DNA from 4 places in the Bacillus sp. FG16 genome. Region 3 is predicted to be linked to each of the others. Evidence: a T-box and tRNA genes for the amino acid it is inferred to sense, from the RefSeq annotation. Region 3 holds a T-box; the other regions hold tRNA genes.

Region 1 (7,850 bases), on a different contig from region 3:
TACAGCGCAACCAAGTACTGCAACTTTAATTGGTACTTGAAGTGTAGAGATGTATTCTTCTACTTCGTTAGCGATGCTAATTAAATCGATTTCAATACGACCACAAGTTGGACAAGAGATAAGTGTTGCTGCGTTAGACGCAAGACCGAATGATTTTAATAGTTCACGAGCAACTTTTACTTCTTCAACTGGATCAGCACTTAATGAAATACGCAGTGTATTTCCGATGCCTTTACTTAAGATTGCTCCAAGACCAGCGGCACTTTTTACAGTTCCAGCAAACAATGTTCCGGATTCTGTAATACCTAAATGTAATGGGTAATCAAAAGCGCGAGCAGCTTTCTCGTATGCTTCGATTGCTAAGTTAACATCAGAGGCTTTCATAGATACGATAATATCGTGGAAATCTAAGTCCTCTAAAATTTTAATATGATGTAGCGCACTCTCAACCATACCATCAGCAGTTGGGTATCCATACTTTTCTAAAATGTGACGCTCTAATGAACCAGCGTTTACACCGATACGGATTGGAATACCGCGCTCTTTTGCTGCATTTACAACAGCTTCTACTTTATGGCGACGACCAATATTACCTGGATTGATACGTACTTTATCAATGCCACCTTCGATTGCTTTTAAAGCAAGGCGATAATCAAAATGAATATCAGCAACAAGTGGAATGTTGATTTGTTTTTTTATATCAGCAATAGCATTAGCTGCGCGTTCATCTGGAACGGCAACACGGACGACTTGACAGCCAGCTTCTTCTAAACGCTTGATTTCGGCAACTGTTGCTTCAACATCATGTGTTTTTGTTGTTGTCATACTTTGTATAATTAATTCATTATTACCGCCAATTGTTAAATTACCGACTTTAACTGGACGTGTTTTTGTACGATGAGTCATTTCATTCACGAATAGATCGCTCTCCTTATAAAAGAAGTTTCTTATTTAGTCCCTCATATCAATGATAGTATACGTGATATAGGGCTATAGAAACCGAAGTACTCGGTTTCACTTTTACTATTGTATCAGCGCCTTTATGTAATTGACAAGGATTAAGTGATAGCTTATTGATATAACGGGAATTTATAAGACTTTCCAATTTGTATTTTTGTAGCAGATGTACTTTTGTTTAATTGTTTAAAGTCGTCAATGACTTTTTCTATGGAAGGAATTTTTTTCTTGTTAATTTGTTCTGTAATAGAAAGAACTGTCTCACCAGTTTTTACTTCAATTGTTTTATAAGATACATCCGTTTCTTTTTCTGTTTTGTTCTCTTTATTTTGTTGGTTGTCTGTATTTTCTTTTTTAATCGTTTGGGCAGCAGTTGTTTTTTTATATGAACTTAACATCGGTAAAGTACCGATTTTTATATCGTAATAAAATATATAACCGAGAACAAGCACGAATAGGAATATACCTAACCTCTTCATATTCTTCACTCCTTTGCTAGGAATATATGCTTGTCCAAAAAAAAAATGCCTATTTAGGCATTTTTTTCGTTCTTATTTTTCTTTCGGTCTTGGAACTTCTTTAATTGTTAAGTACAGAACGATTAAAGCAACAGCGATATAAATGAACGTTGCCCCAGGTACGACGATTTTGAATAAGTCCATAATCATGAAGAAAATGGTTGGGATTGTGTAACTGTACGCAGTCAGTGTCCAAACTTGTTTATAGGATAATTTACGTTGACCGCTCATGGCAGAACCGATGAAGGCCAGTAAAGTTACTCCTACAAAAGTGATAAATAGTTGGAATAGGTACACTAAAAATCCGATGACAAATAGTAAAATTGGGTAAATATTATCGAATAAAGAAATGAATTCTTGTAGATCTTTTTTCTCAAGAGATGCACCTAACAAATCGTTATAAGAATACGTTTGTGTTTGACCATTTCCCATAGAGACTACTTTATCTTTTAAAACAAATAAACCTGTTTTATTTTGATATTTTTCTAGGTCTGTTGAATTTGGATCAAATACGAAAAGTGCATTTCCTTCTTCTTTTTCAATAGGTTGATCAATATCGGCTTTTAGTTCGCCATTTTCAATTTTAAAATCAGGTAAATCTTTATCGATGACTTGATTTACCATGTTTACACTATCTTGGATAAAGCTACCGTACAAGAAAGTTCTTGGAATAGTAGTAATTAAGCAAAGTAGCATAATATACAAAATGGTTTTACCGATTTTTTGAAAACGGAATAGCGCCATATCTTTAGGCGAGTATATGCTTTTTACGAATTGGGTAAATATGGACATAGATTCACTTCCTTTATGTATGTATAGAATCATTGTAACGTAGGAATCTAGAGAATCTCAAGATATATTATATTTACATATAGTGGAGATAACTAAATTTCTTCTTATTAACTTTCTTCTTTTAAATGAGAAAAATACAATTGACACTTTTCTTTTCTATATGGTAAATTTATCTTACATTTCTTAAACGATATATCCGATAGGAATTCCTTTATTTGATATGTTGTTACATACATAATTGTGGACCCTTAGCTCAGCTGGTTAGAGCAGACGGCTCATAACCGTCCGGTCGTAGGTTCGAGTCCTACAGGGTCCATATCCATTTCGCATGTTTATATGTTAGCAGGAAGCTTCCTTGTAGAAGGAAGCTTTTTTTACGGAATATATGAGCATTTTAATTGAAAAGAAGTGGGAATTTTGCTACTTTAATGATAGCAAGACAATGTGATTTATTTGTTTGCACCCTATGGCAATTAGGGTAGAATGAAGTTGTATGTCACTTAAGTGGCAATACATAAACTGGGAGGAATATAACAATGGCAAAACACGAATTACCAAATTTACCTTATGCGTATGATGCTTTAGAGCCTCACTTTGACAAAGAAACAATGAACATCCATCATACAAAACATCACAACACTTACATTACAAACTTAAACGCTGCTTTAGAAGGTCATGCAGAATTAGCTGACAAAAGCGTAGAAGAATTAGTTGCAAACTTAAACGAAGTACCAGAAGCAATCCGTACAGCAGTACGTAACAATGGTGGCGGACATGCTAACCATACATTCTTCTGGACAATCCTATCTCCAAACGGCGGAGAACAACCTGTAGGTGAACTTGCAACTGCAATTGAAGCAAAATTCGGTAGCTTCGATGCATTCAAAGAAGAATTCGCAAAAGCTGGTGCAACTCGCTTCGGTTCTGGTTGGGCTTGGTTAGTAGTAAACAATGGTGAGCTAGAAGTAACAAGCACTCCAAACCAAGATTCTCCTTTAACTGAAGGTAAAACGCCAGTTATCGGTTTAGATGTTTGGGAGCATGCTTACTACTTAAACTACCAAAACCGTCGTCCAGACTACATCGGTGCATTCTGGAACGTTGTAGATTGGAACGCTGCTGAAAAACGTTACCAAGAAGCAAAATAATTGTAATAAATATAGAAAAAAGCTAGGGGAGAACCCCTAGCTTTTTTCTATGCTTTCCTTTTACATAATTGGGCTTGTCTTTGGAAGACTAGAACATGAAGTAAAGGAGAGTTGTGTATGAAGTGGAAACATATAATTGGTGACGTTGAAGTGAATCGGGATTTAGTGTTATTGCTCCTTATAGGAGGTTTATACACGCTCGCAATTTCTTTATCGAATACGTTTGTAAATATTTATTTATGGAAACAAACACAAAATTATGTGAATCTTGGCTTGTATAATTTGGCCAGCGTTATATTACAGCCTCTCACATTTCTTGTAGGGGGAAAATTAGCGAAACGTATCGATCGCTCGATTTTATTACGAATAGGAGTAGGAACGCTCGCAATTTTTTTTATTGTTGTCTTAGTAGCGGGGAAAAGTGCTTCTCAGTATATTTTATTAATGGGGGCTCTTTTAGGAGTAGGATACGGTTTTTACTGGTTGGCTTTTAACTTATTGACATTTGAAATTACAGAACCAGAAACAAGAGATTTCTTTAATGGGTTTCTTGGACTTCTTACATCCTTCTCTGGGATGATCGGACCAATAGCAGCAGGATACACAATTTCACGTATGGAGAAATGGAGTGGTTATACTGTTATATTCTTTCTTTCATTAGTTCTATTTGCAATTGCTGTCGTCTTAAGCTTCTTTTTATCTAAAAGAGAATGTGAAGGGCGTTATGAAATCGTGCAAGTATTGAAAGAACGACGGATTGATAAAAACTGGGGAAAGATTACACGAGCTCATTTTTTCCAAGGATTGAGAGAAGGAACGTTTATTTTTGTCATTTCAGTATATGTTTATTTAGCAACTAATAGTGAGTTCGCATTAGGGAAATATAGTTTAGTGAACTCTGCTGTATCCTTTGTATGTTATTACTTAGTTGCTCGTATGTTAAAGAAGGAGTGGCGAAAAAAAGCAATTTTACTTGGAGGCATTATTTTATATGCTGTCGTCTTTTTAGTTATTTTCAATGTTACATACACGAAATTACTTATTTATGCGGCATGTATTGCGATTGCATATCCTATTTTACTTGTTCCGTATGGATCAATGACATATGACGTAATTGGTAGAGCGAAAAATGCGAGAGAATGGCGTGTGGAATATGTCGTTGTTCGGGAGCTGTGGTTAAACGCCGGAAGAATCTGTTCCATTTTAAGTTTTTTATGTGCTGTACTATTCTTTCCACCTGAAAAAAGTTTACCTTACTTATTATGTATTTTAGGTGCTGGACATTTTCTTATTTATTTTGCAGTTAAAAATGTCAAATATGATGAGGGAAATGCGAGTAAAACAAGTGTTGTAACGCAAGGAAACGCGCAAAACCAAACTGAACCAGAAGGTTAACTTCTCGTTTGTTTTATGCTAGAATAGAAAAAGATGTAAGACAGCAGTGAGGACACCTGTATGAAGGTGTCCCTTTCACATTACATAGCTGTTGGTAGAGGGGGTTTGTATGAGCAAGAAGCAGAAGCAAAATAAGAAAAAGACCCACGTTCCTTTTCGGTTAAACGTGCTGTTTTTCTGCGTGTTTTTAATGTTCTCCGCGGTTATTGTAAGGCTCGGATATGTACAAATTGTTCGCGGTGAAGAATATAAGAATGAAGTGGAGAAGAAAGAAAACTCAACGATAAGTAATCCTGTACCGCGTGGGAAAATATTTGACCGTTATGGGCGACCTGTAGTAGATAATGCAGCCATTCGTACTATTACATTTACAAAAATGAAAGGATCAACTGCAGAGGATCGCTTAGAAACAGCGAAAAAGCTAGCAGATTTGATTGAAGTACCGACAGATAAATTAACAGATCGCGATAAAAAAGATTATTGGCTTGCTATGCATAAAGAGGAAGCTAAAGAAAAAATTACGAATAAAGATCGTCAAGAGTTTAAAGATAAAAAAATTGATGATAAAGAATTAGACGAGCGTCAGCGCAGTCGTGTAACAGAAGAAGAGATTAATCAATTATCCGCAAAAGATCTAGAAATACTAGCGATTAAGAGTAAGATGGATGGCGGATATGCAATGACACCTCAAGTTATTAAAAAGGATGCTACAGAAAAGGAATATTCGATTATTAGTGAAAACCTAGCAGCATTACCAGGTGTAGATACAAATGTTGATTGGGATCGAAAATATACGTACGATGATTTATTCCGAAGTGTACTTGGTGGGGTGTCGACATCTGATGAAGGCTTACCGAGAGAAAGACTAGATTACTATCTTGTCCGTGATTATAATCGGAATGATCGAGTAGGCAAAAGTTATCTTGAACAACAGTATGAAGATAGCCTGCACGGTACGAAAGCAGAAGTTAGAAATGTTACAGATAAAAACGGTAATATTTTAGAAACGATTAATGTATCAAAAGGGCAAAGTGGTAATGACCTGAACTTAACAATTGATATGGAATTACAAAAGCGTGTGGAAGATATTCTTGCGAAGAATTTAATGAGATTTAAAGGAAGCGAACCTCTTTTAGATCGCGCATTCGTTGTAATGATGAATCCGAAAAATGGTGAAGTTTTATCCATGGCTGGGAAACAATTAGTTAATGAAGATGGTCAAACGAAAGTAAATGACTTTGCATTAGGTACTATGACAAGTTCTTATCCGATGGGGTCAACTGTAAAAGGTGCAACAGTACTTACTGGATATCAAACTGGTGCGATTCAACCAGGGGCAGTACAATTGGATGAACCAATTAAATTAAAAGGTACACCTACGAAGTCGTCTTGGAAAACGATGGGATATATTAATGACCTTACAGCTTTAAAAATGTCTTCTAACGTTTATATGTTTAAAACAGCGATGAATATCGCTGGTGTTCAATATGTGAGAGGTGGTACGTTAGATATACCTCAAAAAGCATTTGATACGATGCGTTATTATTTCGGACAGTTTGGACTTGGTGTAAAAACAGGAATTGATTTACCGAATGAATCTGCTGGTCAGATGGGTAGAAGTAGTCAACCAGGTTTCTTACTAGATTTATCAATTGGACAGTATGATACGTATACACCGCTTCAATTAGCGCAATATATTTCGACGATTGCCAATGGCGGATATCGTATGCAACCACAAGTTGTAAAAGAAATTCGTCAACCGGCAGTGAAACCAGATGAGGTTGGGAAAGTTGTTCAATCTATGGAACCGAAAGTATTAAATCGTGTTGATATGCCAGAATCGCAAATTAAACGTGTTCAAGAAGGATTTAGACAAGTGTATAATGATTCAGGTGGTACAGCTACCAAATACTTTACAGGTGCAAAATATAAAGCGGCAGGGAAGACAGGTACCGCGCAAACTGTGTATGGCGGAGATAAAGAGATTGGTAGAAAAGCAAACGGTGAACGTGTGGAAACATATAACTTAACATTAGTAGGTTATGCGCCACTTGAAGATCCAGAAGTAGCATTCTCTGTTGTCGTTCCATGGGTACATGATGATAAGACTGGTATTAATGGATATATTGGTCGTGAAATTATGGACGCCTACTTTGATTTAAAAAACCAAGAAGTAAATGGTGAAGCTCCAAAAGATGATAAAAACAATAAAAATAAAGATCAAGATGATGAATAAAAAAATTTTTAAAAAGCACACTATCTGAAAAGATAGTGTGCTTTTTTTATGGTTTATGCATATCGTGTAATAAATGTGGACAAGTATACAATATTGGGAAACACGCGGCCTTATAAATAATACTTGTATATGATGAGATAGGGGATAACTGTTTTATAGGGGAATTATCAGAGAAAATGAATAACTACTACCGATTAAAATTGTATCCCGCTATTAACGGGCAGTAAGACCCCCATCTCAAAATTCAGCGAAAGTAAAAAAGTTAGGTGGGGGTCGGGCTGTCCGTAAAAGCCCGATTGGTGAGGGCTGATTAAAGTTTCACTTTATCGTATGTTGATTTTTGTGGAACTTTACAAAACTTTTACAAACAATTAAAACCGAATTAATAGTTTAGCAGTATTCTTATATCTGTAATCCTGTTATTTCCGGTTACTTCTAGGAGGAAGAACACGTGAAATGGATGCGTACACCGATTATAATTTTCGTACTATCGATATGGTTCCTCTGTTTTGAAATGTCTACTGCATTTGCTTTAAATGATATGGGAGAAGTGAGAGTTGATGGATCCTCAACGGTTTTTCCTATTATAGAAGCAGTAGCGGAGGAATATACAAAGGTGCATCCAGACGTGAAAATTTCCATCAGTGTTTCTGGAACTGGAGGAGGATTTAATCGTTTCAGTAAAGGAGAAGTAGATATAAATAATGCTTCGAGAGTAATGAAACAAGTCGAGAAAAATGAGATGAAGAAAAACTCTATTCAGTTCACACCTTTTGAGGTCGCTAACGATGGTCTTACAATCGT
Region 2 (7,850 bases), on a different contig from region 3:
TGGTCCCGGTTTTGCTTTAGTTACAAAAAACACTATCTCTCATGGTAGAAATGGTGGTATAAAGACCGTCTTAGGAACGGTATCTGGAATGATGATTCATACAATAATGGCTACACTAGGACTCTCTGCTATCTTAATGAAATTTGCTATGCTATTTACATTAATAAAATATGCTGGGGCATTTTATTTAATTTATTTAGCTGTAAAGTCAATTAAAAGTGCCTTTTCTAAAAAAGAAGATATGTCAGGTTCAGTGGAAATAAACTCTAAGGATATTGGAACGGTTAAAAGTTTTAGACAAGGATTTACCACGGCAATCTTAAACCCAAAAACGGCTGTATTTTTCCTTAGTTTTCTACCCCAATTTATTGTGAGTAATCAAAGTCATTTCTTCCAATTTCTTTTGTTGGGATTCACATTTACGACTTTGACAGCAATATGGTATTTACTTTATATCTCTCTAATACGTCAATTAAGAACTTTTTTAAGAAAAGAAAAGGTGAACCGTACAATAGAGGGTATTACTGGCACAGTATTATTAGTATTTGGAGTTAGGCTATTTTTCCAAAAATAAATATGTAATAGAGAGAGTTTAAAACTTTCGGTTTTTCCAATAAATGAATCAATATAAAAAGTATGGCTTTCAAACAGTAAAAAAGTGAACAAACGGGTGTGTTTGTGGAATAAGCTTCAATAAAATAACCAAACTTTTTATAAAGAAGTGAATCGATTATATTAAAATTGATATAAAGGCGTTATCCTTTCCTATGATTTCTCAGAAAGAATAACGCCTTGCTCTTTTTAGAGGGTATTTTGTCTAGTTAGCTTGATAGCGATGTGGTTCTATCCCTTATAAAGTGAAACTTTAATCAGTGGGGGTTTTGTTCATCCCCCACTGATTATTAGTTGAACCAATCGGGCTTTTACGGACAGTTGATCCCCCACCTAACTTCTTTACTTCCGCTGAATTTTGAGGTCGGGGTCTTACTGCCCGTTAATGCGGGATAAATGTTACAAAAACATTTATAATAGCTCTAACTTGCACAATGCTTCCCGTTAATATAATACGCTGATTCTGTGAAAACCGTAAATACGACCTCTACTTCTGGAAGTCCAAAATCCATTACATATGTAGTAATGGCCTTGGCAAATCGATCACGAATTTCCTGTCCACGCTCGAACCATTTCACTTCAATAAGAGGAAACGCTTCTATTTCTTCTCCATTGAATACAAACGTAGAACTTGGTAGTTCCAACGTAAAATTATCCGTACCACACTCACAAATCTCTGCGAGCTCTTCTACTAATGGCTTGCTTATGTGTTTTAATTGTTCAGTAGTAATTCCACGAAACACAATATGCGGCATGTAAATCCCTCCTTTAGATAGTTTTATATTTGCCCACATCATAGCACAATTCTCCCACCTTTTAACAAAAATAGATGCTAAACAAGTTTCAACTCTTATTTTTAGGCCTATTATACAGGCTGAAGCGATTCTAAGTATCTGCCATATTAAAGTTGATATGCTCCCATTCTAGTGGTGAGATATATTTTAATCGTTCTTCGTTAACCCCATGCGTACTTCTTAACTATTTCATTTAATTTTTAATAAAGAAAACAGCCTCACTAAGCTTTTAAAACTTAATGAGGCCACTTTATTCACACTATTAATTATGGAACGTCGGTTTATAGAACGAACGATTTTAATCTAGTTCCAGATAATAAACGATAAAAAGATTAAAACGTTTAAACAGCAAGCTTTACGTTTCGTTCACATTTTTTCTTTATTGATAAAAACCGTTAGAAAAAGAAAAATTTGTGGGCGAAATGTGGGCAAAAATAATAAATACGACAAAAGAGCACAGCGTGTATATACAGTGCTACCAACACTGTATATACCGTCCACCTGATTAGGCCAGGTAAACACTTGCTATACTCTCATGACATATTGTACATCATGTAGGGTTTCTTAAGCAACGTTTGCCAAATTGGTGACGTTGCTTTTTTGTTCATCAAAGGAGCCGTTATAATGAAAAACCGTATTGATGTTATAGCAAGTGAAGAGTCATTTCGTAACTTATCACCATTTATAGAATTAGAAGAACTAAACAAAACTGTACGTGCATACAGAGACACTATCCGTATGTCTATTAAGCGTACAGATGTAAAATCTAAACTCATTACATTACTTGAAATTTTAAAGCGCTATAGCTGCAAATATGTAGGTGTTAGTTTCCTGTGCAAAAACAGAATAGCTGAAAAAATGGAAGTTTCATATAAAACTGTACAACGTTTAATGAAGAAACTTGTGGATCTAGAGATGATTAAACAGGTGGCAATGAAACGTAAAAAAGATATGCTTCAAACTTCTAACGCTATTATTATTCAACCTATTGTGGAAGAAGTGGCCAACAAGACACAAGGTGAACGTCCTACAAAGTGTCCTGCCATTAAAACAAAACCTGTTTCCTTAAAACAAAATATAAAAAATATAAACAAACGTAATAGTAATGAGAATAGCAATATTTCAGAAGAAAACATTAAAGACGCTAATTTCGTAGCACATTGGGTGCCAGAACGTTTTATTTCTTTAGTCAACTCTTTTTACAGTGAATCTAAAACAATTCAAGAACTGTGGAAGGTCGTAAGACAGTGTAATAAAGTTACAAACTTCTCTACAGGTGATAAAGCATTTACTAAAGACCAGGAACTTACTATTGGCTTAAAAGCTATTAAAGAGTTTGTTATGAAAATTAAATCTGGAGTAAAAATGAAGAAGGGTAAATTCGCTTATTTCAATGGAATTGTAAATAACTTAATGGATAAGTTTTATTTTGATCATACTTTCATGACAATTTAACATTAAATCTAACTCCGTATAACCAGATATTGTAACCTTCTAATGCGAACAAGCATACATTGCACTATCTACAAAAAAGGAAGTGATTACAATTAAAAAACTTATTGCCATAACACTATCACTGGGGTTATCAATTTTTTCATTTGGCTCTTCTCTACATGTTCAAGCTGCTACTAAGTCATCTGTCAAAGATTCCATCATGCATTCACTTGAGCGAAATACTAATTTTAAACAAAACGAAGTTCTTGTAAAGTTCAAAGATTTTAATAACCTCGAAAACTTAAAACAACTACAAAATCATTTTTCATTTGAGGTGCAAAATACTTTTCCGCTAACTCAAATACAATTAATCAAATTTCATACAGACATTAACATGAAAGAACTTATACAAACACTAAATAAATCACCTAATATTGAATATGCTGAACCTAATTATATCGTATCTCCTGCAGCCAGTTCTAATGATGGTTATTATAACTCTTTGTGGGGATTAAAAAATATTGGTCAAAATATCCAAGGTAGTGTGGGGTCACCTAATATCGACATTAATGTAGAAGAGGCTTGGACTAAAACAGAAGGATCCTCAAATATAACTATCGGTATTATCGACACAGGGATTGATATTAATCACCCTGATTTAAAAAATAACATTTGGAAAAATCCAGATGAGATACCTGGTGATGGCATTGATAATGACAATAATGGTTATATTGATGATATCTACGGCTGGGATTTTGTAAATAACAATAATAGTGTATATGACGGAACAGGAGATTCCCATGGTACACATGTCGCTGGGACAATCGCAGCTGTAAAAAATAATACCATTGGTGTTGCGGGTGTCGCACCACAAGTCAAAGTAATGTCACTGAAATTTTTAGGTACCAATGGTGGGACTATTTCAAATGCTATTAAAGCCATTGAATATGCTAAAAATAAGGGTGTTAAAATCACCAATAACTCCTGGGGAGGTGGCGGATTTAGTCAAACCCTCTACGATGCCATTCAACAATCCAACTCACTCTTCATTGCAGCTTCAGGAAATAATGGAACCAACGCAGATCAAACACCTATGTACCCTGCCGCATACAGCCTTTCCAACATTCTCTCTGTCGCTTCCATTACCAACAAAGGCTCTTTATCTTCTTTTTCAAATTACGGAAAAACTTCCGTAGATGTGGCAGCACCAGGCACTGATATCTTAAGCACACTTCCAAATAACTCCTATGGATTTTATTCTGGAACTTCCATGGCAACTCCTCATGTGTCTGGTGTAGCAGCATTGATTCAATCTGCCTACCCTTCCTATAGCCCTACCGAAATTAAAAACAAAATAATGAATAATACCTCGCCTCTTTCAACATTAACGAATAAAGTCTTAACAGGCGGTTTAATTAATGCTGGAAAAGCTCTTCAAACATACCAACCTATCTCTTATGAATCCGAGCCTAATAATGATATTGCCAGTGCAAACTCTCTACCTTTCAATAGGCCTCTTAATGGTTCTTTAAATCAAAATGATGCACAGGACATATTTAAAATAGATGTTCCTTCAAAAATGGATCTTTCAATTTCTGTACAAAACAAAAACAACATTGGATTAAGTTGGATTCTTGTTCATGCTTCTTCTCCCTCCGTATATGTATCCTATCCATCTACTAGTAATAACAATATCCTTGCAAGTACCTACACCGCTGAAAAAGGAACGTATTATCTCATTATTTATAATTATGATTCTCGACCTGGACAATATGAAACTCTAATCAAATAAACTTTTCTAAATTATGACAAAAACATCAAAAAATATAGATGAAACTGACTTCTGGATGTAATCAGAGAAACGCTTACAATTTCCTCCTTAAATTGGTATATTTACTTAATTTACAGGGCGATTGTATAAAGGTTGTTGAATCTATATGTTAGAGACTTCCATTTATTGAACAAAATGATTAATCCTATATTAAAGACATTATCTAAAATATCTTAAAAAATACCATGTTGGAAATGTATACCCTACCAGAAGAGGTTTTTACAAAAAATTATTTTTACCTTTAAAAAAATACAAAATGCCCATTTTGCATTTTAATACGCATGGTATAATTGCTTAGAAGATGTTGTTTATCCTATATGTGTACGCAATATGTATTAGATGACAACAAAACTTCCTACCAGCTCTAGCTAAGGAACACACACTCGAAAGGGTGTTGTTCCAAATTGGACCTTTAGCTCAGTTGGTTAGAGTAGGCGGCTCATAACCGTCCGGTCGTAGGTTCAAGTCCTACAAGGTCCATCTAATAAAAAGCACCTATCACATTCAAATCTGTACTAGGTGCTTTTTCTATCCCTACTTGCCAAAAAGCCTCCAGAATTGAGGCACAAAAAAACATCCCAGTTCACCCACCTTAGATTGCTTTCTGGCATATTACACCGTTTCACTACATAGACTCATACTACATGAGGAAACATCAACATTTCTTCATCCCGAAGAGCATCCTCCACTCAATCCGAGATGCTCTTTTCTGTATATTCCTCTATACCTCCATGCTATTCAGACATTCATCTTTTTTAATGCTTATTTTCCTCACTAATTTTTGTTATTTTTCCTACCGCTTCGCTATTTGAACGGAAATACTATATACTTCTTTTCTGAAAATCGATATACTCCAATGTATAAGCATCTATATCGGAGGGACTAGGTTGTTATATAAATTATGCTTGATCACATTACTATTCATACTAGGAATCACTTTGATTGTCGTTAGCTACTTTATACGCTCTTCCTTACTATTCGGGCTAGGTCTAGGAATTATCTTTAGTGTGCTCATCATGTGGTTGCCTGATATCCTTCTGTGGATGATTAAAGGAGGGTTCCCTCAAGAAGACATTCTTTTAGAAAAAAGCAAGGTGTATACTATCCTTGCTTTTTCTTTTCCTACTGTCCCACGTACACAAACGCTTCATTTGAATGTTTTTCCTTTATGGTTATTTAAACCGAAATATAAGCATAAATTTACGCTAATTTTTATTTTTAATAAATTATCACACCAAAGATTTGGTCACATATACTAAGAGTGATTCAGCATCGCTTCACATAGATGGTTCTATCACACAACAGTGTACTCCTGTCAAGAATCCGCTGTTTTTTTATTTTTCATGTTCATATTACTTCCACGTGTTACATATAATACCATGGCAAATCAATTTAGATATATATTTCTTTGTAATGTAAAAAAGAGCATTCCTCACACTCGCCAGGGGAATGTTCTTTTTAGTTTACTTCACATACACATAAACTTCACTTGTTACTTCTTATTTTGCATATAATCCAACATGATAACAAATAAGAATTATAAGGAATATTGAACTTGTAATGAGTGTTTTTTTTAAGAATTTTTCTCTGTTAAATATTGCGAATATCGCAGTACAACATAATGTTACACCCATAATTCCTAATAAAATATGTGAATTAAATTTGAGGTCAACTCCTGATACATATAATTGAAAAGAACATATTGCTATAAGCAAACAAATTAATGCCATTATACCAAATATTTTATTCATATACTCACCCCTGAAAAATTAATTACTATAAAAATAGCTGAGCTTTAAGAATCACTGATATAGGTTGATTGATATCCCAACATGCATTCAAATATACAGTCTATCACATTCTTGCAAATAAAATATACCATAAAAAGTCTTTTACTAAATGACTTTTTATGAGGTTTTCTTCTAAAATTTCTATGATAAAATCTCAATTGTCAGTTACCTATATATGGAAACGCAAAAAAATAACAATTAAATAAGAGGGGAATTTTAAATGAATACAACAAACCGAAAAATAGCTAGTTCAGCTATGGCTTTAGGCTTATTAACAACTTCACTTCCAACATTATCATTGGCAGAAGAAAAGCATTCTATATCTTCTAACAAGCCTACCCAACTCATTCAAACTCAGCAACCTAACTTAAAAGTTTTAAAGGATGACACGAATGAAAAAATAGTAGAAGCAAGTGATAATCGTATAGTTTCTACTTCTACATATGATAAAAAAAATAAAACATTAAATATCGTAACTAAAAATTTAGCTGATAATACTATATCTACTAAAACTGTTAATTTACAACATGCTAATTCCCTTTTAAATATTAGAAAAAAACGTGAAAGTTGGGACATTGAAGTTTTAGATCACGCTTCTTCTTTAGATGGTAAGTTTGAATATACTTATTACAATAAAAACGTATGGTTACTTCGAGTTCCTGGAGAAAATGCTAAAAATCCTGTTGAAAATAGTGATAATAAAGCTGATTTAAATGGTTTTAGAAATTCAGTAAATAATTTGATGACTCATGAAATTGCTTTTCTTTCTAAAGTTTCAGGAGATGTAGCTATAGCTTGTATAGCTTTATTATCGACTCCAACTCCTTGGACAGTAGTTTCTGGAGCAGCAGCTACTATAGGACTTGCAGCATGGGCAGTTCCAGATTTATATAAAGTATTTCAAGAAGCTGATAATTGTAGATACCACTTTAATAGAATATAAAGCAGCTTATTTGTTTAATTACAAGGAAAAAAAGTAAACATAGTTCGAAAAGAAGGTCCTCCCTATCCATGAGTAGACCTTCTTTCCATTTAATTAGCATATACATGGGCTTCACATTTGCTGTTACATAATATGTTTTACCTTTCCAATTTCACATATCCACCTGAAACCCACTGATTGGTACCAACGTTATACCATCCATCTTGATATCCCCACGACTGATACTGTTCTCCTTGGTACACATTTTTTACAATGCCATAATTAGTTCCTGGACCTTTACGAACACGTAATACATCTGCTGTAACAGTAACTATTCCTACACCATTATTGACTGATTGCGAACTTATTGATGTGCTCTCTCCAGTATAACGAATGTAAGATGCATCATTATAAATCCACTGATCCCCACCAAGATTTAACCATCCATTTGATTGTCCCCATACTTC
Region 3 (7,850 bases):
CTCATATGTTAGCATTAGTGCTTGATAATGTCGGGAATTTTATGATGTTACATGTGGATATAGATTATAGACAAATATGGATGGAAGCTGTAAACAGTATTTTTGAAAGAAGGGATTGAATTGAATACTAAAAAACGAATTATCGGCTTAGACTTTGCTAGAGCTTTGGCGATGTTTGGTATGCTGCTTGTTAATTTTATGGTTATAACAGGTGCAGAAGGAAATGGTCCCCCATTTTTAATAACTTTCATGTCACTTTTTGAAGGTAGAGCTTCTGCCTTGTTTGTTATACTTGCTGGAATTGGCATATCTTTAATGACTAGATCATCTGTTGCTAGCAATGAAAAAATAAAAATTTCTAATAGCCGAAAAATCATCTGGAAACGGGCACTATTCTTATTTATTTTAGGATTATTTTTATACGTAATGGAGTGGACTGGGGATATATTACACTACTACGGTGTTTACCTTTTCGTTGCTGCATTACTCATTACAGTCCGAAAAAAAGCATTACTCTTGTTATCTATTATTATCCTACTCTTGGCACAATCTCTTCAGCTTACTTTCAATACTTTCGAAGGTTGGGGAGGCCCTACTCCATTTATAAACTATGTAGACTTCTGGACAATAAACGGTTTTCTTCGCAATTTATTCTTTAATGGTTATCACCCTTTTTTCCCTTGGTTTTCGTTCTTCTTAATCGGTATGATAATTGGAAGATTAGATCTTCATAATAAAAAGATTAGAGATAGGTTGCTCTTGCTCGGTATTACATTCACCATACTGATAGAACTTTTATCAAAAGGGCTCACATACTACTTCATTCCACACATTGGCAAAGAAGCTGCTACATTTTTGTTTAATACAGGACCCATTTTACCAAATATATTATATATTTTATCTGCTACAGGATCCGCTATTGCTATATTAATACTTTGCCTCTATATCACTGAAAAATATGAAAATAATTGGTTTGTTACTTCCATTATACAAACAGGTCAATTAACATTAACTCATTATGTAAGTCATGTATTTATCGGGATTGGGACATTAATTCTATTCAATAGAATGGAACATCAAGCACTACTTTTCGTTTTATTATTTGCTACTGTATTTTTCATTTTCAGTATTTTGTTTAGCGTATTATGGAGAAAGAAATTTTCTAGAGGACCTATTGAATGGATTATGAGGAAATTAGCTAGTTAATTTACCTCCATACGAAAAAGGAAGTTGGAATCATTCCAACTTCCTTTTTTCTTTAATTAGCTGCACTTAATTTAATTCTAAGTTTTGTTTCACCTAAAGAAAGTTCATCGTCTTCGTTCTTTAAGTGACCAAATGTAAATTGTTTAACGAGTAAGTTTTCTTCCAATAAATCTTTATGGTTCGTTAACGTTCGTTGTAGTTCTTCTTCTGTATCGAGAATAACATCGACTCGTAAATTAACTGGTAAATTCAACTGTTTACGATATTCTTGAACCGCACGAATGAATTCACGCGCTACTCCTTCTTGTAACAATTCTTCCGTTACATTCGTATCTAACATAACTGTATATTGTCCGTTAGTCGTATTAGAGAATCCTGATTTTGCAACTTTTTCAACTAACACATCTTCAGCAGTTACAACTACTTCTTCTCCTGGTGTTGCTTCGTAAACTGCTCTTTCTGTTGATACAAAGTTTTGTACTTCTTCTTGTGATAATTGTTTTAGCCAACCATTCACTGCATTCACATTTTTACCGAATTTCGGCCCTGCTGTTTTAAAATTGAGCTTCAATTGATATGATGTGTATTTTGTTTCATCGAGTTCAACATGGAACGCTTTTACATTTAACTCATCCATAACGATATCACGATAAGATTCCCAATCCATATCATTCTCGTTATGCTCAAGTAATACAAGTTCTGCTAGCGGCTGTTTTACTTTTAAAGAATGCTGATTACGGTTACTTCTTCCAAGTTCAACAACTTGTAAAACAGCATCCATTTCCGCTTCTAATTTCGGCTGAAGTAGTGATTCATTTACAACTGGATAATCAGCTAAATGAACGCTACTTCCTTCTAAATTAAGATGAATGTCTTCCGCGACAAACGGTGTGAATGGTGCAATTAATTTACTAATTGTTACAAGTACTTCATGAAGTGTCTCATACGCAGCAGCTTTTTCAGCGTTCATACCAGATTCCCAGAAACGATTACGTGAGCGTCTTACATACCAGTTACTCACTTCATCTACAAGTGCTGCAATTTCACGAGCTGCATTCGTAAATTGATAATCATCAAGTGCTGTTCTCACTTTTTTCGTTGTACTATGCAATCTTGATAATACCCATTCATCCAATTTCGTACGCTTTACATCATACGTTTCTTTCGGGTTATACTCATCTAAATTTGCATATAAAACGTAGAAGCTATACACATTGACTAATGTATCTACAAATTTAGATTTCGCTTCCAGTACGGTTCTTTCAGAAAAACGCTTCGCGTTCCACGGAGCACTATCAACAAGTAAAGCCCATCTTAGCGCATCTGCACCAAACTTATCTACTAAATCAACTGGATCTAGTGCATTCCCTTTACTTTTAGACATTTTCTGCCCTTCTTCATCTAAAACATGCCCTAGTGATAACACTCGTTTATACGGTACTTTTCCTGTATACAGTGCTGAGACTGCTAATAAACTATAAAACCAGCCGCGTGTTTGATCAATTCCTTCTGCAATAACATCAGCTGGAAACTGCTCTTCAAATAACTCTTTATTTTCAAATGGGTAATGATATTGTGCAAATGGCATGGAACCACTATCAAACCAAACATCAATTACTTCTGGTGTACGATTCATTGTGCCTCCGCATTTTTCGCAGCAGACTTGAACTTCATCTACATAAGGCTTATGCAATTCTAAATCTTCCGGTGTTTCTTTCGTACTATGCTTTCTTAATTCGGCAATGCTTTTCGGCGCAAACTGATGATCACAACTTTCACATTCCCATACGTTTAATGGCGTTCCCCAATATCTATTTCGGCTAATATTCCAGTCCACCATATTTTCTAAAAACTTACCAAAGCGTCCATGTTTCATATGATCCGGATACCAAGTAACTGAATCATTATTTTGTAAAAATGTATCTTTAATTGCAGTTGTTCGGATTAACCAACTTTCTCCTGCATAATAAAGAAGTGGTGAATCACAACGCCAGCAATGTGGATAGCTATGTTCATATTTTTCTTTATGATATAGTAAACCTTCTTTCGCTAAATAACGAACAATGTCAACGTCACAATCTTTTACAAATTTACCTTTCAAAAATGGTACCGCTTCTGTATACTCACCTTTTTCATCTACAACGTGCAAGAATGACAATCCTTCACTTTGAACAACTCTATAATCGTCCTCTCCATATGCTGGAGCAATATGAACAAGTCCTGTACCACTATCTGCCGTTACAAACTCTGCTGCGATAACGCGGTAACCATTTGTAACTTCTTTCATCGGAAATGGCGCTGTATAAGATGTGTTTAATAATTCTTCGCCTTTATGAACAGATAATACTTCATAGTTTTCTTTTAATACTTCTTGTACACGTTCTTTCGCAACAATGTATACATGACCTTCTTGTTTTGCTTTAACATATTCCATATTTGGATGTACAGCAAGCGCTACGTTTGCTGGAAGTGTCCAAGGCGTTGTTGTCCAGCCTAAGAAATACTCATTTTCACTATCTTTCACTTTAAACTTCACAGTTGCACTTAAATCTTTTACTGTTTTATACCCTTGTGCAACCTCATGTGAGCTCAATGAAGTTTGGCAGCTTGGGCAGTATGGTGAAACTCTATGTCCCTTATATAACAATCCTTTTTCATGGATCGTCCCCAAAATATGCCATACACTTTCAATATATGGATTCTCTAAAGTTACATATGGATCATCCATATCTACCCAATAACCAATACTTTCAGTGAATTCACGCCACTGCTTTTCATATGTGAAAACACTCTCTTTACACTTTTGAATAAATGGTTCAATGCCATATTCTTCGATCTCATGTTTACCAGAAATACCAAGTTGCTTCTCAACACCTAGTTCTACAGGTAAACCGTGTGTATCCCATCCTGCTTTTCTTACTACTTTATAACCAGCCATCGTTTTATATCTTGCTACTAAATCTTTAATTGCCCGACCAAGTGCATGACCGACGTGTGGTAAACCGTTCGCCGTTGGTGGTCCTTCATAAAACACAAACGATTGTGCGCCTTCTCGATTCTGAATTGATTGTTCAAAAATGCTTTGTTCGTTCCACTGCTTACGAATACGTGTTTCTCTCCCTACAGCTGACTCTTTTACATCTACTTTCTTCATCTACAATCACTCCTTTGAATGTTTTAAAAGCACACAAAAAACCCGCCCCTATGAAGTAGGGACGGGTTTACCCGCGTTACCACCCTAATTCTATTAGCTTTTCACTAATAGCGCTTAGCAACGTACTATCATACGTGTTCTTTGTAACGGTAGACATCCGTCCGGGCTTACTCACTTTCAGCCTCGGCTCCTCGGAGATGATTTTCAAATAACGTCTGTCCACCGGCTTTCAGCAATATACCGGCTCTCTGGAGAACAGTTCACTATTTTACTCTTTCTCGTCTTCAGATTTGTATACTTTATTAAAAGTTATTTTATGCCATTTGACAACTAATTGTCAACTAATTCAAAATATATTCTTATCCTTATCCCCTATTCTTATACAATTACTTTTCAAATTCTCGCAATGCTGCTAAATTTTCATCATCCTCAATACGTTCAGCAAAGAATCCCGATTCATCCTCACGAAGGACAATTTCAAGCTCTTCCTTCGCCTCTTCATTTCTATTTAACTGTGCTAAATAACAAGCACGATCATATCTTGCTAACAAATCACTTGCATCCATTGTTAATACTTCATTTGCTATTTTTTCTGCCTTTAGTGTTTGGCCGGCACCATGATATGAAGACGCTAAAGAAAGAAGAATTACTGTTTCATTTCGATGATGTATAGAAGCATTTTCTAATACTTGAATTGCCTCTTCAAACCTTTCTTGACTTTGGTACATTTCTCCTAAAGCAAGAAATGCTCTACTTACGAACGGTGTTTGCTCCGTTAATTGTAAGGTAATCTTTTCTGCTTTTCTTTCTTCCCCTGCTTTAAAGAATACTTGTGCTTGCAGAAGAAGAGTATCATAATCATCTGGTAGTTCTCGAACCATTTGCTTCGTTAATTCCAAAGCATCTCTTAACATATCTTCTTCCTCGCACTCAACGAAAAGATTTACAAGTTGCTTCGCTACTTCATAATCCCATTTATTTTCTAGTGACGTGTGCAGAATCTCTATCGCTTCTTTATTCATCTCTACATTCTCATAAAATAGCGCAAATCGCTGTGCTGCCATACTATTTTTCGGATTTAACTTTAAAGAGATTTCATATAAATCAATTATCATAGTAACCATTGAAATTTCTTTCGCACGATTTTTCATACGATAAAAAGCTCTCGTAATGATAGATCGTTTCGGCTGTTCATGCAGCTGGCGTTCAATCCATATTTCCGTAACCGCAGCTGCAGCATACATGAATGCTGTACTTCTTTCTGCTTTTTTCACCTTTAACGTATGAAGAAAATCTCGTATGTTAGACAATTTTTTATGTTGCTCTACTGCTTTTACATAAACATCAAATATACGTTCATTATCAAAATCTTTTTGTATTACTTTCATTGCAACTTCAATTGCTTTTACATTTCTTTTTTTCACTAATACTTTTGCATAATGATATAGAACTTCTATATGCTCACCATCTAATTGTAGTGCGTATTCAATCTGTGCTTGTTCTTTATCTATTTCATTCATCGCTCCGTACACATATGCAATCGCATCTAAACGCCATATTTCAGGTACTTCTTCCTCTAATTGTTCTAGTTCAGTCAGCAATTCTTCCTGAAGATTCATATCTACTGAAAGCTGTGCCAAATATTCCATATTAATATGCAACGGCTCTTCCTTCATCGCCTGAACCATATGACTTTGTTCTTTAGAACGGTTTTCTTCTTTTTCGTATATTTCCGCAAGCTGTAAATGTACACCTACGAAATTCCCATCAAGCTCTAAACATGTTTCATACGCTTGTTTTGCTTCCGTCAATTGCCCTAATGCCATAAGTGTTTCACCAATTCGGTAATACGGTAATGCCGTTTCCTTTTGTTCTATCGCCTTATTATATCTTTTCATCGCTTGGCCGTACTGTCCAATAGATTCATATAAAATACCTGCATAACAACCGTACTCACTTACTTCATTTCTTTCTTTGTGTAAAGTTCTTAAAAACGCTATACCTCGTTGTACAAATTCCGTTCCTTTAATTCGATTCACATATTCATCTAACGCACTTGCTACATTATAATCGCTTTTCTTTATACCATTTTCTAACTTAGATAGCGCTACTTTAAACCCTTCTTCATTTCCACCAAGTTCAAGTTCAGCATCCCATAAAACCATTCCTGCATTCATGAGGAAATCTTGGCTCTTTTCAATTTGCTTCTCAAGACCAAGAATGTATTCTTTTGCTTCCTTGTATTGTTCTCTTGCCATATACACTTGTGTAAGTCCGAAGTGAGAATAAACATCCTCATCGTTTTCTTCTAAAGCACGCTTATACAATACTTCTGCTTCTTCCAAGCTATCATTTTGAAAATGATAGTCACCTAATTTTACGTAAAGAGGTGCTTTATCATCACAATTCTCAATACCGTTTAATAAAATTTCTTTCGTACTTTCCTCATCCTTCAAATCAGATTCGTATATTTCCGAAAGTTTCGTATAAATGTAAGGTGCATTACTATCCAAATGAATCGCTACTTTAAGCCCTTTTATTGCTAAATATAATTTTCCTAGTTGATGTGCACATCTCGCTCGTTCATACCATACATGTGCTTCATATTTATACTCTTTTAACAAGTCATTAAAGATTTCATATGCTTCTTCATATCTTTCTAAATCTATTAATATTAAACCGTGATTCGTTAAAGTGAACCTTTCAGGACTGCGCTCTAACGCAACTTGTGAATATTGCAATGCTTTTTCAGATTGATCAATATACATATAGGATAAAGCAAGAAAACTCCAAGCAATAGGCTGATCTGCGTCTAATTGTAACGATGAACGAAAGCTTGAAATCGCTTCTATATAACTTTCCTGCTCAAAAGCATATCTTCCGTTTATTAAATGATATAAAGCACGATTATTTTTCTTCTCAACGCTTGTCAGCATTTGCTCCGCTTTCTCTACTTCCTGAAGACGAATAAAACACTGTGCACCATGCAATTTAACAAAGTCCGAGTTCGGAAACTTTTCCATTAACTTATCGATACAATATAAAATAAATTCTTTATCTACTTCGACATCTAAGTGCTTTATCGTATATAACCACGTATTTGGATTATCGCTCGTTTCTTTTAAAAATTGTACTAAGTTACTAATTCCCTCTTTATCCTGTTCATCTAAATGATCCGTAAGAGAAAAAATAGATTTAAAATAACGATTTTCTTCCTCACTTAGAAACGCTAGTTGCGCCTTCTTTTCTTTCGGAACAAACGTGATTGCTAAACAGCCTGTATAACGATATTTTTCTTGTAATTTACTATATTCCACAAGAACTGGTTCTATAAAGTTTGGATCTTGAACATAGAAAGCTTGCAATGTATCATCATATCCAGATAGAACTTGTACGTGTGAAGCATGCTCAATATCTATACTTAATAAAACAGGAATTCCTTCATCAATCAGTCTCTTATAATTCTCTTCATTCCCTTTAAAATAACGAT
Region 4 (7,850 bases), on a different contig from region 3:
AGTCGTCTAACAAAGGCATAATTTCTCTTAATTTTAATTTAGGCTCAAATCCAGCAGCAAGCGCAGTTAATTCTACTCGTTCCGAATAATAACAAATATAGGCTAGCTCATATTCAGTGCGTTTTGGCATAGGGTCTCCTTTCAATTTATGGTAGTCTAGTTAGTATCACAGGTTGATTTTACAGGGATAGTGTGATTTTGAAAACATGTAGATAGAAATGGCTTAACCATAAGGGGAATTATATAAATAAAGGATTTTCATTAGCATTAAAAGAAATAGTATCATGATCATATTAACTAAACTGTTCAGTTAAGTTAATACATCAATAGTTAATTATTTATTCATATAAGTGTTGATTTAACGGTTTAAATTCATTATGCTAACTTTAAGCAGATAAAAGGAGGGAGTATGTTGACTAAAGTTATATCTATTTCTCAGAATAAGGGTGGGGTTTTGAAGACATCACTTGTCGTAAACCTTGCTGGGGTGTTAGCTACGCAAGGTAAAAAAGTTTTGATTATTGATACAGATAATCAAGGGAATGCTTTAATTTCTTTTAATCAAAATCCTGATAAATGCCAATATACTTTATATGATGTTTTGGTAGATGGTTTACCGGTGCAACATGCGATTATAAATGTTCATGATAATGTGGACGTCTTACCATCTAACGATGATATGTCATTTTTTGAATTGGATGTTCTTCCAGAAATCATGAAGTATCCAACTCCTTTCGGTTTATTGAAAAAAGCAATGAAAGATGCAATGGAAGATTATGATTACATATTTATTGATACACCACCAAACTTAGGTTTAGTTCAAGCGAATGTATTAGAATTTGCAACAGATGTCATTATTCCATTTCAACCAGAAGTTTATAGCATGAGATCGTTAGTGAAAATGGTAAACACAATCGCAAAATTTAAAACAAAAACAAATGCTGAACTTAATCTTCTCGGTGTCGTTCCGACTCTATACGACAGAACGACAACCCTGCATGAAGAGGTATTACAAGAGTGTCGTAAATTCTGTTTACAAAAGGACATTAAAGTATTTGAAACAATCATTCCAAAATCAATTAAGTTTGCCAAAGCAATAGCATACGAAAAAAAACCTGCAACACTTCTTAAAAAGAAAGATAAAGTTGTAGATTTGTATGTAGATTTAGCAAATGAATTATTAGTAGAGGTGACAGTATAATGGCTCGTGCGGGAAAAGGCGATTTAGTAGATTACGGTAAGGGGGTTCAAACCAAGAAAAAAGGTGGAAAACTAACTGTACCTGCATTTGAAGAACTAGCTAATAATGAAACAATTAATGAACGTCAAGAGATTCAAGAAACTAATAATGCCAATACTGCTGAAGTAATTCAAGAACATGAAGTGATTAATGAACAACAAAATGCAGATAAACCTAAACATGTTCATGATAAACTTACTGAACAGTTTCTTGAACAATTTAAAAAAAATGTTACAAAAGAAGATACTCATACGCGTCAGACATGGTTGATAAAAAATGAAACCATTAAACGCCTGGAGAAGCTTTCTAAAGAGAAAAGAAAAGGATTTAAAACGGAGCTTGTGAATCAGGCGCTTGAAATGTTTTTAGATCGAATAGAAAAATAGAGGACAAGCATTAAGCTCCTCCTCTTGTTTACAAAACTACTAATCTTAAGTTAAAATATTTGTAGAATTATCTGAATAAAAGCACAAGAGTCTTAATCCTGCTGTCGCCAAACTTTAGGATTAAGACTCTCTCATAGAAACTACACAAGGTGTTCAAGCCCTGTTGTTTATTAAAATTGTATCTTTATAATAACAAATTTAAACCAACAGGTAAAGTATAAATGTATCTTGTGTAGCTTCCTTTTATTCTCAAAAGGAGGCTTTTTGTATGTCGGAAGCGATACAGCTATCGCAAATAGAAACGTATATTGAAGAATGGCATGAATGTTATCTTTCAGAATTGAAAAAAACGGGTTATGTGGTGACATTAGATTTAAGCAAAGAAGAGCATAAACAAATTTGGTATGGGTTGAATGACTTAGAACACTTCATCAGAAGCTCCAGATTGTCTCTTAAGGACGTTTATGTCTCTCTGAACGCTTTTCGTCACGGTAGTCGTAAAACGGCTGATTTGAGGCAAATACGCAATATAGGAGTAGATTTAGATTTTTATAAACTTAGACTGACGAGAGAGCATGTGATGGAAGAGTTAAATAGATTAATTGCGAGAGGTACGATACCCTGTCCGAATGTAACATTACACGGTCGTGGCATGCAATTAATTTACAGCATTTCTGGCGGTGCTGCACCTGTTATGCGATACATGGCTCAATACATAACGAATAACCTAATTAAATCTTTAATGCATCTAGGCGCAGATGGAGCGTGTTCGGATTTATCTCGCGTATTCCGTTTACCACATTCCGTCCACAGTAAGACTGGCAAGCAAATCGAAGTAGATATTTGGACGAAACGAGAGTATCAACTGACGGAACTCTATGAATACGTACCACCGATGGAGAAAAAGCGTCCTACGAAGCATAAGGGTATCATAGAGACGTTACCAGCACCGAAAGGTGTTATGACTCTCTACAGTTTAAATACAGCGCGTAAAGTTGATTTAGAAAAGATTGTGGAGATGCGAAAAGGTGAGATAGATCATAGGCACGATATGACATACATATATGCGTTCACAACGGCTTTAATTGTCAAACATCAAGGTGCAACGGTGGAAATGACATTGCAACTGAATGATAGGTTCACAGACCCACAGAAAACAAGAGAAGTAGAACGCACTGCGAAAGATGCATATAAAGATGCGATAACGTTCTTCGATGCATATACGAAAAATGATTTCGAGATGCAGGGGCTACCAAGGAATTTAATTAAACCAATGAAGAATACAACGGTCATGGACAAGCTGAATTTGAATCTCACGCAAGATGAGATTGAGCATTTGACGACGTTGATTAGTAAGGGGGAGAAACAACGTAGGAATACTAGTTATCAGAAGAAAAAGAGACGTGATCAAGGTGTTAAGTCAAGAGAAGAATATTTAGCGGTATCTACAGAACAAACGGATAAGCAGTTAAAACAATTAAGAGAATTGATAGAGAAAAAGCCAACCATAACAAATAAAGAAATATCAGCTAAATTAGGAGTATCGATACGTCAGGTGCAACGATATAAAAAAACAAATATAGGGGGGTGACATAGTATGTCAGCTTAAAGCTTTTATAATAATTGGACTACGTGCAAAAAAAATAGGGAAGGGTGTTCGGTATGACTGTTACTGTAGGGGCTTGGGTTGTTATTTAGGGTGCGGTTTGTCCAGTTGTTCAGTTGGATTTATAGGTTGCTACTTGTATGGTGTATTGTATTTCTGGTTTTATTTTTCAACCTATTCTTTTGGCTATGCCTGAGAAGGTGCCTACTTTACAGGAGATTTAACGTGGGGTATTGGAGCGTCTCTAGGGAATCGTTATGGATATTTGGTTTCTAGGTTGTAATTTTATTTATAGTAAGGTATGTGAAATTTTATATAGGAGTGTATAGAGGATGTTGTATCATGATTTATCACATGGATATCAGTATAGTTTTCGTTCTGATCTTTTTAGGGGATTACGATTTTTCTTGGAGGATATCCAGTATTGTGTGATTGAGGAAAATGTATCTTTTGTTACAGAGGAGTTTGTGCAGGTATTTAAAGGTTATTTACAAGGTTCTACTTTATTTATGAAATGGGAGCGTATGGGACTTGAACTAGATTGTTTTGTATTGCAACAGTTATTAAGAGAAAAAGAAGTATCTTTGAGAAAACGTAGTGCTACATTGAAACATAAGAATTATTTTTATACTTTATTACGTGATTTGGGGTTACAAGAAGAATTACCAACGGATTTTTTATATTTAAAGAAAAGATTGTTGGAACTGGAAGTAATGAAAAAACAAGTAGCAAATAAGAAATGTAGTAGTTTAGTTTCTGCTCGTCAGCTTACTGTATTAAAAAGGGCTTGGGAAAAAACGTTTGGACGAACATTAGTAATTTCTAGGGATATTACACAAGGAGAAGTAGATGAGTTATTTTTCCGCATACATAAGAAACAGTGTAAAGTAACTAGGGAACAAAGGGTATGTTCTTTTTAGAGAATGTATGCTATATTTAAAGTCCCTATAGTATAATTCCATGCCATTGTATATGGTAAGTAACAAACGTATCCTTCGAAACCATCACATGTTTGTGGTGGTACTTTTTAATATTGGTGGTTATAGTAGTGAAAATATATGTAGTTCAATTAGTGACTTTACAAGATGGAAGTCATGTCTCTGGATTGATGAAGACATTTAAATCTATTATTCGTCCTATGGAAGGGGATTTGTTAGATGATCCAGGATTTTATGCCGAGCCTTATGAATATACGATAATAAAAACATCGATTAATTATGAGACGGATGAGTGTTATGTTTCAATGAAGCCAATTCTTATGGAAACTATGGATGAAAAGGTGTTATATACGTATATTGAAAAATTGAAGATGAATGGTTGGAGTGTAATTCCTACTGAAGAATTCGTTCAGGGTCATACAAATGTTGTACGAAAAGAACATGGCAAAGGTATTTAATTTTAGGAGATAAATTATGTCTAAAAGTTTTAATATGGATTCACATGATTATGAACAAAGTGCCGATATATTGAGGGTATTAGGGCACCCTATACGCTTGGAGATTATGCATACATTAATACGTAAAGGCCCACTAAATGTATCTGAATTGTGGAGAGCAGTAAGACTTCCACAGTCTACTGTGTCTCAGCATTTAAATAAATTAAAATCATTGAAATTAGTAAGTTATGATCGGAAGGGATTAGAAGTCTTTTATCGTGTGGACGATCCAACTGTTATTAAAATTATCAAAACATTAGGATTATAAATTTTCATTGGTAAGAATATGAAAGTATGATAGAATAAAGACAACTGTATATTGTGAGGGTGGTTGGTTATTAACTTCTTTCCATTTTGTGATGGAAGGAGGTGATAATCATGGAATTCATTGTAGAGCTTTTGAAGGAAATGGCAAAAGGGATTATACGTGAAGGATCTGCGTATTTTTTCAGAAAGCAATTTTTAGATAAAGAAAATGAAAACAATGAAAAACCCACCCTCAGCCGTGACAAGTTGAAAAAGTGGGTTTTGAAAAAATCTAAAAAGTAAGATAACCACTACCTTCACGGTAACAGTTACTAGGAGAGATGTTAGCGCATCTCTTCTTTTATTTTATGCATAAAAATAGTTAACTATACTTTGTTTGTACCATCATTATAACAAATATGTTTGAAAAAAGGCAACCCTCATTTCCAGATGTTGAATGGGGGCTGTCTTTTTTCGTTTTGTAATTTTGAATGTGAATCAAACGTAAGGATTAGTTATATACTATCATACAAAGTTTCGACATATATTGAGAAACTTCTGTTTTGCATGGTTATGGAATGAAAGGTTTATATGGTTTTATGAAATAAGAAAATATACATTGCCAAGACTAGTCCGTTAAGTAGTATTACTGGGATAATTAATAATGCTATAGAAAACATGGCTGCTGTAAGTAAGATTTCCAAAGAAAATCCCTGAAAGTTATTTGGTATGTATTCATATAAAATAGTGTATATAATCCCATCTATTCCGATAGATATTATTGACAATAGTACGAATAGAACTACTGCTTGAAATTTAGTATATTCTGTAGCTCTGTGCCCAAGAAACAAGCCAAGAATCAGTTGTGTGATTCCGAACGAAACAGCGATGGTTATAACATTGTGTAGAGAACCTACCATAGTTTCAGTATGTATGTAGTATAGTACAACTAAGATTGTGAAAATAGGAAAGGTAATTCCAAGAATCCAAAACGGCTTCTTCAATAATAGTCTCCCCTTTTTAATAAAATATGGACCTTATAGGACTCGAACCTATGACCGGACGGTTATGAGCCGTCTGCTCTGACCAGCTGAGCTAAAGGTCCATTGGTACGACTAGCTTTCCACACTAGTCGCCGTAATAACTATATGCATAAGTATTTTACCACATCTTTATACAAAAAGAAAAAACGCAATCATAACGAAAGCGTCTCTTCTTTGTTGGTAAACTATCTCATTAAGTAATAACAAGAAAGGGTTTCAATGCCTAACAGTATTTTACCACACATCCACATCGACAAATATTGAGAAAATTCAACATAGATAAAAGGTATATTATGGTGGAAATAAGTTAGATATATGAAAAACGTAAAAATTGGAGGGGATTATTCTCAGCCAATTTTTAATTTGGTAGATGTACAGACCACTTAAACCGCAATCATCTGTTAATTTCAGGTAATTGTATATTGAGAAAGTTTTTTTGGGGTTGCTAACTATGTTGTCGTATGTCTAAAAATGATATAATTACATGAGGTTAAAGGTATTTAAAACCATTGATACCAAAGGTTTTAGTAGAATTCCACTTTGATTTAACAGATGATTCTTAAGAATTAAGCAATTATATTGGAATTATTCGTAATGATTATTGAATACATGTACATTAATAAAATCAAACATACAAAATAAACTCGCAGAGCGTGTGTAAGAGATAGAGTGACCAAACCTCTGACACCGTTCACCTAACGCTACCTTAGGAAAACACTTCGCTACATACGAGTTCCTGCACATTTTAACATACATATGTCTTGTAGTACAGCATTCCTATGGAAAAAGTTAGGGTTGAGATCTTTTTATTAGTTCTAGGGGAGGGGGATAATATGCAAAGTGAATTACAAACAATTAAGGACGAAATGCATGCATTAATTTTAGCAAAAATGTCGATGAGAAAATTTGCTAAAATGCTAGGAATCGATAGAAAGAAGATTATTAAAGGTTTAACGGGACAAAGTAAAACAGAGATGAAGCTAGATGTATTTCTAAAAATTGTATATGCTCTTTATGAAGATCATGCATCGCGTAGAAAACGAATGAATCTTTTTATTTTAGAAGCTAAAACACCTTTAAATATCCGAAAGGGGTTGTGCTTTGCGCACGTTTGTGGCGAATATAACATTATTACTCAGCTCGTAGAAATGAATAAGGAAAATGCACAGGTGGAAAAATATTTGAAGGTCTATGATATATATAATCAGAGAAGTGAAAATAAATTAAAAGGGCAAGAATTGATTGATAAGGTAGAAGAGTCAGCCATATCTAGCGACCCGGAATGTCAAACGTTAATGAATTTAATATACATGGTTGCTATGTATGATCAAGATAATGCGAAAGCAACTGCACCGTATGCTGCATTAGCTTATAAAAATTTGCAAGAAATTGAGCAAAAATTCATACAAGATTGTTTAACCATCCAGTATAATGAAAGAATGGCATACCAATATTTATTGAATAATGATATCAAAGAAGCAAGAGAAAAATGTTATGACATAATAAACTGTGAATTAGAAGTGCCGATTTTAAAAGCTACCGCTAAAGGGTGCTTGGGCGAGACGTATATATATGAATGCCCCTTGACTGCGGAAAAGCATATCATAGAAGCGTTGTCTTGGCTTGAAGAAATTAAAGTCCCTAAACAATCACAAAAATTCTTTGCGTTTAAAACCACTTTAGCACATGTGTACTTGGAGTATAATTTTAATATAGATAAAATCGATTTTAATTACATACATGAAAATGAAGAAGCGTTATATGAATGTTTGCATGGAGACCGTGAGAAAGGTTTAGCTATGTTTAAATCGTTGGAAGAAAAAGGTTTTACATCTCACCAATTATTTGCTTATTCCAAGGCGACAAATGATTTAGAGGGTTTACGCGCAGCCTT

What was found. The T-box of region 3 lies ahead of ileS (isoleucine--tRNA ligase). A T-box ahead of a tRNA ligase gene usually reads a tRNA of that ligase, here a tRNA-Ile.
Region 1: it encodes a tRNA-Ile, which carries the amino acid that the T-box ahead of ileS (isoleucine--tRNA ligase) is inferred to sense. The anticodon was not compared.
Region 2: it encodes a tRNA-Ile, which carries the amino acid that the T-box ahead of ileS (isoleucine--tRNA ligase) is inferred to sense. The anticodon was not compared.
Region 4: it encodes a tRNA-Ile, which carries the amino acid that the T-box ahead of ileS (isoleucine--tRNA ligase) is inferred to sense. The anticodon was not compared.

Annotation. Positions count from the first base shown of each region.
Region 1 covers NZ_JBMDKC010000004.1:23,570-31,419, reverse strand. Annotated here, with positions in the region: gene ispG (flavodoxin-dependent (E)-4-hydroxy-3-methylbut-2-enyl-diphosphate synthase) at 1-906, opposite strand, end outside; gene yqfZ (protein YqfZ) at 1,071-1,436, opposite strand; gene yqgB (protein YqgB) at 1,509-2,267, opposite strand; tRNA gene ACODS7_RS02825 (tRNA-Ile) at 2,510-2,583, shown strand; gene sodA (superoxide dismutase) at 2,804-3,415, shown strand; gene ACODS7_RS02815 (MFS transporter) at 3,533-4,810, shown strand; gene ACODS7_RS02810 (peptidoglycan D,D-transpeptidase FtsI family protein) at 4,920-7,046, shown strand; gene ACODS7_RS02805 (PstS family phosphate ABC transporter substrate-binding protein) at 7,507-7,850, shown strand, end outside.
Region 2 covers NZ_JBMDKC010000035.1:1,832-9,681, reverse strand. Annotated here, with positions in the region: gene ACODS7_RS14655 (LysE family translocator) at 1-574, shown strand, start outside; gene ACODS7_RS14650 (DUF1904 family protein) at 1,035-1,367, opposite strand; gene ACODS7_RS14645 (helix-turn-helix domain-containing protein) at 2,031-2,861, shown strand; gene ACODS7_RS14640 (S8 family peptidase) at 2,944-4,632, shown strand; tRNA gene ACODS7_RS14635 (tRNA-Ile) at 5,078-5,151, shown strand; gene ACODS7_RS14630 (geobacillin-26 family protein) at 6,682-7,404, shown strand; gene ACODS7_RS14625 (N-acetylmuramoyl-L-alanine amidase) at 7,542-7,850, opposite strand, start outside.
Region 3 covers NZ_JBMDKC010000003.1:55,596-63,445, forward strand. Annotated here, with positions in the region: gene ACODS7_RS02280 (TetR/AcrR family transcriptional regulator) at 1-119, shown strand, start outside; gene ACODS7_RS02285 (DUF418 domain-containing protein) at 121-1,206, shown strand; gene ileS (isoleucine--tRNA ligase) at 1,259-4,360, opposite strand; T-box leader at 4,415-4,654, opposite strand; gene ACODS7_RS02295 (bacteriocin-processing peptidase family protein) at 4,747-7,850, opposite strand, start outside.
Region 4 covers NZ_JBMDKC010000136.1:457-8,306, reverse strand. Annotated here, with positions in the region: gene ACODS7_RS29010 (hypothetical protein) at 1-130, opposite strand, end outside; gene ACODS7_RS29005 (ParA family protein) at 410-1,201, shown strand; gene ACODS7_RS29000 (hypothetical protein) at 1,201-1,626, shown strand; gene ACODS7_RS28995 (AsnC family protein) at 1,895-3,217, shown strand; gene ACODS7_RS28990 (hypothetical protein) at 3,565-4,152, shown strand; gene ACODS7_RS28985 (hypothetical protein) at 4,281-4,628, shown strand; gene ACODS7_RS28980 (ArsR/SmtB family transcription factor) at 4,645-4,935, shown strand; gene ACODS7_RS28975 (hypothetical protein) at 5,046-5,216, shown strand; tRNA gene ACODS7_RS28970 (tRNA-Ile) at 5,945-6,018, opposite strand; gene ACODS7_RS28965 (AimR family lysis-lysogeny pheromone receptor) at 6,790-7,850, shown strand, end outside.